2 linked regions of the Rhodobacter capsulatus SB 1003 genome follow. The protein of the gene in region 1 interacts with the protein of each later gene in a pairwise test. Links are inferred from orthologs where the notes say so. Each region holds a gene or a part of one and is shown on either strand. Other genes may lie near its edges.

Region 1 (5,634 bases):
GGTGATCCCGGGCAGGGTCTTCGGCGTCCGGCTCCAGCCCGTCACCTGGAAGCCAAGCGCCGCCAGCGTCGTCGCACAGGCGCCACCCAAAGCGCCAAGGCCCAGCACCACGACCGAACGATCTTGCGCCAAGGGCGGCACATGGCCCGCCTGCCGCCAGATACCGTCCTGATGCGACAGGAAAAAATCGATGTTCAGATGGGCGCGCAGCACATGGCCCGTCACCCATTCGACCATGCCACGCTCCAGCCCCTGATCGACCATCCGGCACAGGGGCTGCGTCAGCGTCGGGTTGCCCACGACGCGTTCCACCCCGGCCCAAAGGCTCAGCACCGCTTTCGTGCGCGTGTAGGCGGTGAAATCCTGCACCGGGCCACGCGGGCTGTAGACGATGTAATCGACCGATCCCGGATCGACCGGCGGCAGCACCAGCCGCGCGGCAATCCCGGCCTCGGCCAGGGCCGCGGTCAACGCCCCCTCATAGGCGGGCCAGTTCTGGGTCCGGTCGGCGAAAAGGACGGTCAGCATGATTTACCTCGGTCGGTGGACATGGGCGCTTTGCACAAGGCCGAAGGCGGCAAGCAGGATCATCATCGCCGTGCCGCCATAGCTGACCATCGGCAGCGGCACCCCCACCACCGGCATCAGCCCCATCACCATCCCCATGTTGATGGCGAAGAAGAAAAAGAACGTCCCCGCGACGCCCAGCGAGACGAGCGAGGCATAGCGGTCCTTGGTCGAAAGCGCCGTATAGGTCGCGAAAGCGATGATGCCGACATAAAGCGACAAAAGCCCAAAGGCGCCGATGAAGCCGAATTCCTCGGCCAGCGTGGTGAAGATGAAGTCGGTGTGCTTTTCCGGCAGGAAGTTCAGATGGCTTTGCGTGCCCTGCATGTAGCCCCGCCCCGACCAGCCGCCGGAGCCCAGCGCGATCTGCGCCTGCATGATGTTGTAGCCCGCGCCCAAGGGATCGGCGGAAGGGTCAAGGAAGGTGTCGATGCGCTTGAACTGATAGTCGTGCAGCAGCTGCCACGAGGTGCCGCGGCTTTCCAGCACGGTCGCCACCAGCCCCACGACAATCGCAATGATGGTGCCGAAGTACCAAAGGCTGACGCCGGCCGCGAACATCACGAAACCGCCGCCCAAGGTCAGCATCACCGCCGTGCCCAGATCGGGCTGGGTCAGCACCAGAAAGGTCGGCATCAGGATCAGCGCCACCGGCAGCGCCACCCAGATCGGGCTTGAAACCTTTTCGGCGGGCAGCCAGTCGTAATAGGCGGCCAGCAGCATCACCAGACCGATCTTCATGATTTCCGAGGGTTGCAGCCGCAAGGGTCCAAGATCCAGCCAGCGCTGCGCCCCCATCCCGATGTCGCCGACGAATTCCACCGCCAGCAGCAGCAACAGCGCGATCGTGTAGATCACCCCCGAGACATTGCGCCAGAACCAGATCGGCGTCAGCCCGACCGCGATCATCGCCACCAGCCCGACGCCGAAACGCTTCATCTGCGGCTCGGCCCAGGTTTCCAGGTTTCCCCCGGCGACCGAATAGAGCATCAGAAAGCCGGTCCCCGCCACCGCGGTCAACAGGAAGATCAGCGGCCAGTTCAGGAACAGGATCTTCGTCGGCCCGGAGGGGATCGTCTTGAGATTGTTTTCAAGGTAACTCATCGCGCCCCCTCAGGCCCGGCCACGGGTCGGCGCGGCGAATTGCGCCGGATCGATCAGGTCCAGCCCCTCGAACCGGCTTTTCACCGTCTCGCGCTGCGCGGCCGGATAGGCGGCCAGCGGCGGCAGCCCGCCCGCCAGCGCAAACAGCAGGATGTCGCGCGCGATCGGCGCCGCCGCGGCCGAGCCGCCACCGCCATGTTCGACGATCAGCGACACCGCATATTTCGGATCGCCAACCGGCGCGAAACAGACGAACAGCGCATGGTCGCGCTGTTCCCAGGGCACGGCCTTGTTGTTGACCACGGCCGAGCGCACCTGCGAGGTGCCGGTCTTGCCCGCCATCAGCCATTCCTGCGTGACGACCTTGGAACCGCCCGCGGTCCCGTGCGAGCCGTTCACCACCGCCCACATGCCGCGCCGCGCCACGGCCAGATGCGCCGGATCGATGTCGAGCGCCGGGGCCTCGGGGGCGGTGACCTCGATCCCGTTGCGCGCCCGCACCAGCCGCGGCACCACCGCCCGCCCCGAGGCGACGCGCGACACCATCACGGCCAGTTGCAACGGCGAGGCCAGCACATAGCCCTGACCGATCGAGGCGTTGATCGTGTCGCCGATCAGCCAGTCCTTGCCGTGCCGCTTCAGCTTCCAGTCCTTCGTGGGCGCATTGCCCTCGGCCACCGCCGACATCGGCAGGTCATGCTTGACGCCGATGCCCAGCCGCCGCGCCATCGCCGCGATCGCCTCGATGCCGACACGCTGCGAGACCTCGTAGTAATAGGTGTCGCAGCTTTGTTCGAGACTGTAGACCGCATTCACCCGGCCGTGGCCCGAATGCTTCCAGCAGCCAAAGCGCCGCCCGCCCACGGTCATGTAGCCCGGGCAATAGACGGTTTCCTCGGGGCTGATGACCCCGGCTTCGAGCGCGGCAAGCAGCGTCACCAGCTTGAAGGTCGAGCCGGGCGGATAGACGCCCTGCACCGTCTTGTCGGCCAGCGGCCGGTGGTCGTTTTCCATCAGCGCGGTGTAATCGGCGCCGGAAATGCCGCGCACGAACAGGTTCGGGTCAAAGGACGGCGCCGAGGCGATGGCCATGATGTCGCCGTTCGTCACATCCATCACCACCGCGGCGGCGCTTTCCCCCGCCAGCCGTTGCAGCGCGAAATTCTGCAGCCGCGCATCCAGCGTCAGCTGCAGGGCCACGCCCGGATCGCCCTCGCGGCGGCTGAGTTCGCGCATCTCGCGCCCGGCGGAATTCACCTCGACCCGGCGCTGCCCGGCGGTGCCGCGCAGCTCGTCCTCCAGCTTCGCCTCGATCCCCGACTTGCCCAGCTGGAAGCGCGGAATGCGCAGCAGCGGATCGGGGTTTTCCAGCTTCGACAGGTCGTAATCCGACACCGGCCCGACATAGCCCAGCACATGCGCGAAATCGGGGCCATGCGGGTAATGCCGCGACAGGCCGACTTCGGGGGTCACGCCGGGCAGGGCGGGGGTGTTGATCGAGACCGAGCAGAATTCCTCCCAGCTCAGCCGGTCGGCGATGGTGATCGGCGCATTCGGCGGACGCCGCGCGATTTCCGCCAGCAAATCCGCGGCTTGCGCATCGCTCATCGGGATCAGTTTCCGCAGCGCGGCCAGTTCCGCGGGCACGTCCTTGGCATCTTCGCGCGTCATCGTCACGCGGTAATTCTGTTCGTTGCCCGCGACCAGCAGGCCGTTGCGGTCATAGATCAGCCCGCGCGCCGGCGGGATCAGCCGGATCTTGATCGAATTGCCATCGGCCAGCATGCGGAATTCATCGGCGCGTTCCAGCTGCATGTGCCGCATCCGCAGCCCCAGCGCCGCCACCACCGCCGCCTGCGCGCCGCCCAGCATCAGCGCGCGGCGGGTGATCGTCGTGCGGCTGGCCTGCGCATTGGCCTGGCTGCGCCGTCTGAGCCCCCTCAGCATCCTGTCCTCTCCCCGTTCACAGCGGCCGCCCGAGGTCGTCGACCTCGCCCGGCGCGGCGCGGCGCAGCCCGAAGGCCAGCGCCGAGAGCGCCACGACGAAAGGATAGGCGACAAAGGTCGCCAGCATGCGCAAAAGTTCGCGACCAAGCGGCGGTTGCTCGACCATCACCAGCCCAAGGATGAAGCGGTTCGCCAGCAGCATGCCGATCATCACCGAGCCGATCAGCACCGCTTCGAGCACGAAGGGCAGATCGCGCGAGCTTTCCTCGCGCGCGCGCAGGAATTCGGTGCCGCCCAGAACGATCAGCGTCCAAAGCCCGATCGGGCGCCAATAGATGAAATCTTCCAGCAGGAAGGCCGCGACGATCAGCGCCGCGGGCAGGTAATCGGGGCGGCGCATCACCCAGGCCAGCGTCAGCGCCAGCGTCAGGTCCGGGCCCGGGAACCCGTCCGAGACCGGGTTGATCGGCAGCATCCGCAGAAACAGGATGATCAGCACGAGGCCAAGATACAGCGCCGCATGCGCCAGCCTGCGCGAGGTGACGGGGTCAACCATCCTCGCCCCCGGCGGCGGCGGGGGGCAGGGGCTCGACCGCGGGCGGCGGCACGAGCGGTCCGACATCGGTGATCCTCTCGGCCGGATGCGAGCGCAGGACGCGCAGGAAATCAAGGCGTTGGTAATCGGCAGCCAGAAGCACGCGCAAGCGGCGGTCCTGCCCCTGCACGACCTGACCGACCAGCAGCCCGGCCGGGAACACCCCGCCATCGCCCGAGGTCACGACCCGGTCGCCCGGCCGCACCAGATCGGGGTTTTCCAGGAAATCCAAGGGCGGCAGGGTGGAATTGTCCCCCGCCAGCAGCGCGCGCTGCCCGGCGGGCTGGATAGTCACCGGCACCCGCGACGCGGTGTCGGTCAGCAGAACCACCCGGCTTGTCGCCTTGCCGACGCCGGAAATGCGGCCCACCAGCCCCAGCCCGTCCATCGTCGCCCAGCCATCGACGATGCCATCGCGCGAGCCGACATTGAGCAGCACCGATTGCCGGAACGGGCTGCCGCTGTCGGCCAGCACGACGCCCGAGACCGAGGTCAGCTTCGGATCGAGCCGCACCTGATTTTGCGCCAGCAGCTTGGCGTTTTGCTGCTCCAGCTGCACCGCCGCTTCCTTCCAGGCCTTCATCTGCTGAAGTTCGCGGCGAAGTTCCTGGTTCTGTTCGTAAATACGGGCGTAGCTTTGAAAGCCCTCGACCATGCCAAGGGCTTTCGTCACCGGCACCATCGCCCAGTCAAAGGTCGGCACGAAACGGTCGACAAAGGCCGAGCGCAGCCGCTCGACCCGCGGGCCGTCGATGCGCCACAAAAGGAAGGAAAGGGCAAGCCCGATCGCCAGCACCGCAATCAGGATGCGGCGCAGCGGTCCGGCATAGTCCTCGTCGCGGTCTCGTGCCACGCAAGCCTCCGGTCACGACTGAAACTGGGCGGGCCTCAGCTGTCGTAGTCGATCACATGCCGCAGTTGCTTTTCGTATTCCAGCGCCTTGCCGGTGCCCAGAGCCACGCAGTTCAGCGGCTGGTCGGCAATGGAAATCGAAAGCCCGGTCTGTTCGCGAAGCGACAGGTCCAGCTCGCCCAGCAGCGCGCCGCCGCCGGTCAGCATCACGCCGCGATCGACGATATCGGCGGCCAGATCGGGGGGCGTGGTTTCCAGCGCCTGCATCACCGCATCGCAGATCTGCTGCACCGGTTCGGCCAGCGCCTCGGCGACCTGGGCCTGATTGATTTCCATTTCCTTCGGCACGCCGTTGAGCAGGTCACGCCCCCGCACCAAAAGGCTGGTGCCGCGGCCGTCATCGGGCATGCGCGCGGTGCCGATCGTGGTCTTGATCCGCTCGGCGGTGGATTCGCCGATGAGCAGGTTCAGATTACGGCGCAGGTAGGAAATGATCGCCTCGTCCATGCGGTCGCCGCCGACGCGGACGGAGCGCGCGTAGACGATGTCGCCCAGCGAAAGCACCGCGA
Region 2 (5,065 bases), 1.4 Mb from region 1 along the record:
AATCGGGGCGGACCGATATTGAAGTCGTGGCGATCAACGATCTCGGCCCGGTGGAAACCAACGCCCACCTGCTGCGGTTCGACAGCGTTCACGGCCGTTTCCCGGCCACGGTGACGACCGGCGAAGACTGGATCGACGTCGGCCGCGGCCCGATCAAGGTCACCGCGATCCGCAACCCGGCCGAACTGCCCTGGGGCAATGTCGATGTGGCGATGGAATGCACCGGCATCTTCACCTCCAAGGAAAAATGCGCCGCCCACCTGCAAAACGGCTCGAAACGCGTGCTGATCTCGGCGCCGGGCGACAATGCCGACAAGACCATCGTCTTCGGCGTCAACCACGACACGCTGACGAAAGATGACATCATCGTTTCGAACGCGTCCTGCACCACGAACTGCCTCTCGCCGGTGGCCAAGGTCCTCAACGATGCGATCGGCATCGAAAAGGGCTTCATGACGACGATCCACAGCTACACCGGCGACCAGCCGACGCTCGACACGATGCACAAGGATCTCTACCGCGCCCGCGCCGCCGCGCTGAGCATGATCCCGACCTCGACCGGCGCCGCCAAGGCCGTCGGCCTCGTGCTGCCGGAACTCAAGGGCAAGCTTGACGGCGTCGCCATCCGCGTGCCGACGCCGAATGTCTCGGTCGTCGATCTCGTGTTCGAAGCCAAGCGCGCCACCACCGTCGCCGAGGTGAATGACGCGATCCGCGCCGCCGCCAATGGCCCGCTCAAAGGCGTGCTCGGCTTCACCGACCAGCCGAATGTCTCGTCGGACTTCAACCACGACCCGCATTCCTCGGTCTTCCACATGGATCAGACCAAGGTGATGGACGGCACGATGGTGCGCATCCTGACCTGGTACGACAACGAATGGGGCTTCTCGAACCGCATGTCGGATACCGCCGTGGCGATGGGCAAGCTGATCTGATCGCAAGATCCGGACCGTTTCAGGGGGCAGCCGCAGGGCTGCCCCTTTTGCATGGCGGGGGTGCGGCGCAGACAACCGTTGCAGGTGCCGCATCGCGGCATTGCCGGAACGTCGGTTGCGGGAGATGCCCGAAAAGCGCATCTTCCGGTCAAGAAAACTGACCACCTGGACCTGAAAGATGAAACGCCTCCTCTCCCGCCTGATCGCTTCTGCCGAACGTCACGCCCGCTATCGCCGCACCCGCGACGAGATCGCCCGGCTGAGCCCGCGGCTGAGCCGCGATCTGGGGATTTCGCCGCAAGATGCCGAAGACCTCGCGCATCGCGCGGTCTATGGTCACTGACCTCCCTTCGCATCGTCGCGAAACCTGGGGCCCTGCGGGGCCCCTTTTTCGGCTTGGCCTCCGCCAAGGGCGGCAACGGCGCGCAGAGCGCCGCACGGATCGGCCGATGGCGGAGAGGAATTTCGCCGCGCAGGCGCGGCGACCCGGGCGCGGCCCCGCACCCCCGGCGTATTTGCGCCAAGAAAAAGCCGGGGCGCGCATGCGGGGCCCCGGATCACCGGCGGCCCGGGCGGCTTTCACCTGGGGCCAAAGATCCCGGGGGTCCCGGGGGCCCCCGGCGGGTCGCCGAGGCATCGCCTCGGCGAAATCCCTTAGTAAAGACCGCCCGCGGACAGGGATCCGAAGGTCGCCTTCTTCGGGATCACCCGCTGTTCCCCGGTCGAGGTCGTCACCGCCGTCGTGTCGGTGTCGGTCTCGCCCTGCGCGAACAGCGGCAGGTTCTCGCCCATCGCAAAGCCGCCATCGACGATCTGCCCAAGCGAGCGCATCTCCTGGCCCTCGCGCAGATATTCCGCCTGCACGAAATCGCCGGTGGCGTCATCGGGCAGCTTCTCGCCGGTGAAGCGGTTGTATTTCTGCCAATAGCCCCCCGGCGGCACCTTGAAGGCCGCGCCGCCGTAATCCTTCACCGCTTCCTGCATGAACTCGTTGAACACCGGCACGCAAAGCGTGCCGCCGTAAGCCCCCGGCCCCAACGTGCGCGGCTGGTCATAGCCCATGTAGCACGAGGCCACGATGTTCGAGGTGAAGCCGGTGAACCACACGTCTTTCGCGTCATTCGTCGTCCCGGTCTTGCCCGCCACCGGCACCGGCAGGTTGACCCCGGTCCCGGTGCCGCGCTTCACCGCGCCTTCCATCAGCGAGATCATCTGATAGGCGGTGATCGCATTGATCACCTGTTCCCGGTCCGAGCGCACCCGCGGCCCCAGCCCCGCGGACAGGTCGGGATTGCCGCAATCCGGGCAGGTCGTCGTCGCGTCATGGCGATAGATCGTCCGCCCCCAGCGGTCCTGCACCCGGTCGACCAGCGTCGGCTCCACCCGCTGCCCGCCATTGGCGAACATCGCATAGGCCGAGATCAGCTTGTACATCGTGGTTTCCTGCGAGCCGAGCGAATTGGCCAGGAACTGCCCCATCGGATCATAGACCCCGAAGCGTTCGGCATAGCCCGCCACCACATCCATGCCGACTTCCTGCGCGATCCGCACCGTCATCAGGTTCCGGCTCTGCTCAAGCCCCGTGCGCAACGGCGTCGGCCCGTAATATTTGTTCGAGGCGTTCTTCGGCCGCCACAGGCCCTGCGGCGTGTCCACCTCGATCGGCGCATCGACGACGATCGTTTCCGGGCTGAAGCCGCTGTCGAGCGCCGCCGCATAGACGAAGGGCTTGAAGTTCGAGCCGGGCTGCCGCATCGCCTGCGTCGCGCGGTTGAAGACCGAGGCCTGATAGGAAAAGCCGCCCTGCATCGCCAGCACGCGCCCGGTATGCACGTCCATCGCGACAAAGGCCCCGCCGACCACCGGCACCTGCCGCAGCGACCAGCGCAGGAAACTGCCGTCCTCGTCCTTCGTCACCGCCCGCACCAGCACGACATCGCCGACATCGACCAGATCCGAGGCCCGTTTCGCCCGCGGCCCCAGCTTGCCATCCGCCAGCCGCTTGCGCGCCCAGGTCACGTCATTGGCCGGGATCCAGTGGCCGTCCGCGTCTTCGTCCACCCCCTCGATGCCGATGCGGGCCTCCTTGTCGGTCAGCTCCAGCACCACCGCCACATGCCAGCCTTCAACATCGCGCGGCGCCTTGTCGGTCGGCACCGCGGCCAGCGCCGCGCGCCAGCCCGCCGCGTCGCCCAGCTTGTCGGCGGCAATCCGCACCCCGGTGCCGCGCCAGACGCCCTGACCGCGGTCGTATTTCTCCAAAGCCTCCTGCAGCGCCTTTGCCGCCTGCCGCTGCAGCTTCGGGTCCACCGTCGCCCGGATCGTCAGACCGCCGCCGAAGAATTCATCCTGTCCGAAGCTTTTCGACAGCTGCCGACGGATCTCGTCGGTGAAATAGTCGCGCGGCGGCAGCGCCTGACGGAAGGTCTCGTAATCGCCGCGCTGCACGGACCGCAGCTCGGTCGCCTGTTCGGCCTCCATCTGCGCTTTCGTGATGTGACCGTCCTCGAACAACCGCCGCAGCACGTAGTTGCGCCGCAGCCGCGCCTCTTCGTAGTTGCGCACCGGATGCAGCTCGGCCGGTTTCTTAGGCAGCGCCGCCAGATAGGCGGCCTCGGAAATGGTCAGCGCGGTCAGCGGCTTGTTGAAATAGGTCTGGGCCGCGGCGGCGACGCCATAGGAATTCTGCCCGAGGAAGATCTCGTTCAGATAAAGCTCAAGGATCCGATCCTTGGACAAGGCCTGTTCGACGCGCGAGGCGAGGATCAGCTCCTTGATCTTGCGCTCGGCCGAGCGCGAGCCGTCGAGCAGGAAGTTCTTCATCACCTGCTGCGTGATCGTCGAGGCCCCGCGCATGTCGCGCCCGCCCGATTTCACCGCGGCGTAAAGCGCGGCCACCATGCCCTGCGCGTCATAGCCCTTGTGGATGTAGAAGTTCTGATCCTCGGCCGAGACGAAGGCTTCCTTGACGATGTCGGGAATGTCCTGGATCGGCACGAAAATCCGGCGTTCCTGGGCGAATTCGTCGATCAATCGGCCCTCGCCCGAATAGATCCGGCTGATCGTCTTCGGCGTGTATTGCGCCAGCTGCTCATGGCTCGGCAGGTTGCGCGAATACATGTAGAAGATGCCGCCGATGGTCAGCGCGACAAAGAACAGCGCGGTGACGATCCAGGAGAAGACCCCCCCGAGCGAAGACAGGATGAAGCGGATCAAGGAGCACCCCCAAAGGCCATCTGGCCCGTTGCCGCCCCTATAGCGCGGGGCGCAGATCGGGTCAAAGCAAGTTCCTGTATACCACGAAACGCCCGCGGGAACCCGCCGGGATCAGCCCAGCTCCGCCAGCGCCGGGAAGGTGTCAAGCAGCCAGAACGACAGATCCGAGAGCTGCCCGGTCAGCATCATCAGCCCGATCGTCCAGAGCAGCAGGCCCGAGATCTTCTCGATCCGGCCCATGTTGCGGCGCATGAAGGCCAACGCCCCGCCGAGGCTGGGAAAGAAGGCGGCCACGATCAGGAAGGGCAGGCCCAGCCCGGCGGCATAGGCGGACAAAAGGCCCATGCCGCGGCCGATCGTGCCCTCGGCCATCGCCATCGAGGCGATCGTGCCCAGAACCGGGCCAAGGCAGGGCGTCCAGCCGAAGGCGAAGGCCAGGCCCAGCAGATAGGCGCCAAGCGCCGAGCCGCCCTGATCGCCGGTGTCAAAGCGCATCTCGCGGTCGAGAAAGCCGATTCGATAGACGCCGATGAAATGCGCGCCGAAGATCATCACCACAAGGCCCGAGACCTTGGCGAGAGTGTCCTTCCACGCGCCCAAAGCCTGCCCCAGCGCCGAGGCCCCCAGCCCCATCATCAGGAACACGGTCGACAGGCCAAGCACGAAGAACAGCGCCGCCAGCAGCACCGGCCCGCGCGCGGCGGGGCGGCCCGCGCCCATGTCGCTGACCGTCACCCCGCCCATATAGGCCAGATAGGGCGGCACGATCGGCAGCACGCAGGGGCTGAGAAACGACAGCACTCCGGCCAGAAAGGCGGTGGCGGCGGCGGTCAGGAAGCCCGCGTCGAAGAGAAGGTCAGTCGGCGTCATGCGCCTTTCTAGCAGGGCTGCGGCCCGGCGTCACCGGGGCACGG

What was found. Proteins that work in one complex are often made in the same cells at the same time.
Region 2: the proteins of mrdA (region 1) and RCAP_RS10705 interact in binary tests that used the Escherichia coli proteins (3 or more experiments, as listed by UniProt). The link is inferred for Rhodobacter capsulatus SB 1003 from one-to-one orthologs.

Annotation. Positions count from the first base shown.
Region 1 is NC_014034.1:880,741-886,374, forward strand. The notes cover bases 1,150-4,087. They hold mrdA (penicillin-binding protein 2), read right to left. Parts: upstream 3,619-4,087; coding sequence 1,681-3,618; downstream 1,150-1,680. Other genes in these bases: rodA (rod shape-determining protein RodA), read right to left, coding at 1,150-1,671; RCAP_RS04015 (hypothetical protein), read right to left, coding at 3,635-4,087. Also shown: RCAP_RS04000 (2-hydroxyacid dehydrogenase), read right to left, coding at 1-528; more of rodA, read right to left, coding at 532-1,149; more of RCAP_RS04015, read right to left, coding at 4,088-4,174; rod shape-determining protein MreC, read right to left, coding at 4,167-5,066; RCAP_RS04025 (rod shape-determining protein), read right to left, coding at 5,102-5,634. UniProt on the Escherichia coli protein: Catalyzes cross-linking of the peptidoglycan cell wall. Responsible for the determination of the rod shape of the cell. Is probably required for lateral peptidoglycan synthesis and maintenance of the correct diameter during lateral and centripetal growth.
Region 2 is NC_014034.1:2,328,748-2,333,812, forward strand. The notes cover bases 1,371-4,526. They hold RCAP_RS10705 (penicillin-binding protein 1A), read right to left. Parts: upstream 4,152-4,526; coding sequence 1,590-4,151; downstream 1,371-1,589. Other genes in these bases: RCAP_RS10710 (cytochrome c biogenesis CcdA family protein), read right to left, coding at 4,263-4,526. Outside these bases: gap (type I glyceraldehyde-3-phosphate dehydrogenase), read left to right, coding at 1-935; RCAP_RS18960 (DUF1127 domain-containing protein), read left to right, coding at 1,114-1,278; more of RCAP_RS10710, read right to left, coding at 4,527-5,021. UniProt on the Escherichia coli protein: Cell wall formation. Synthesis of cross-linked peptidoglycan from the lipid intermediates.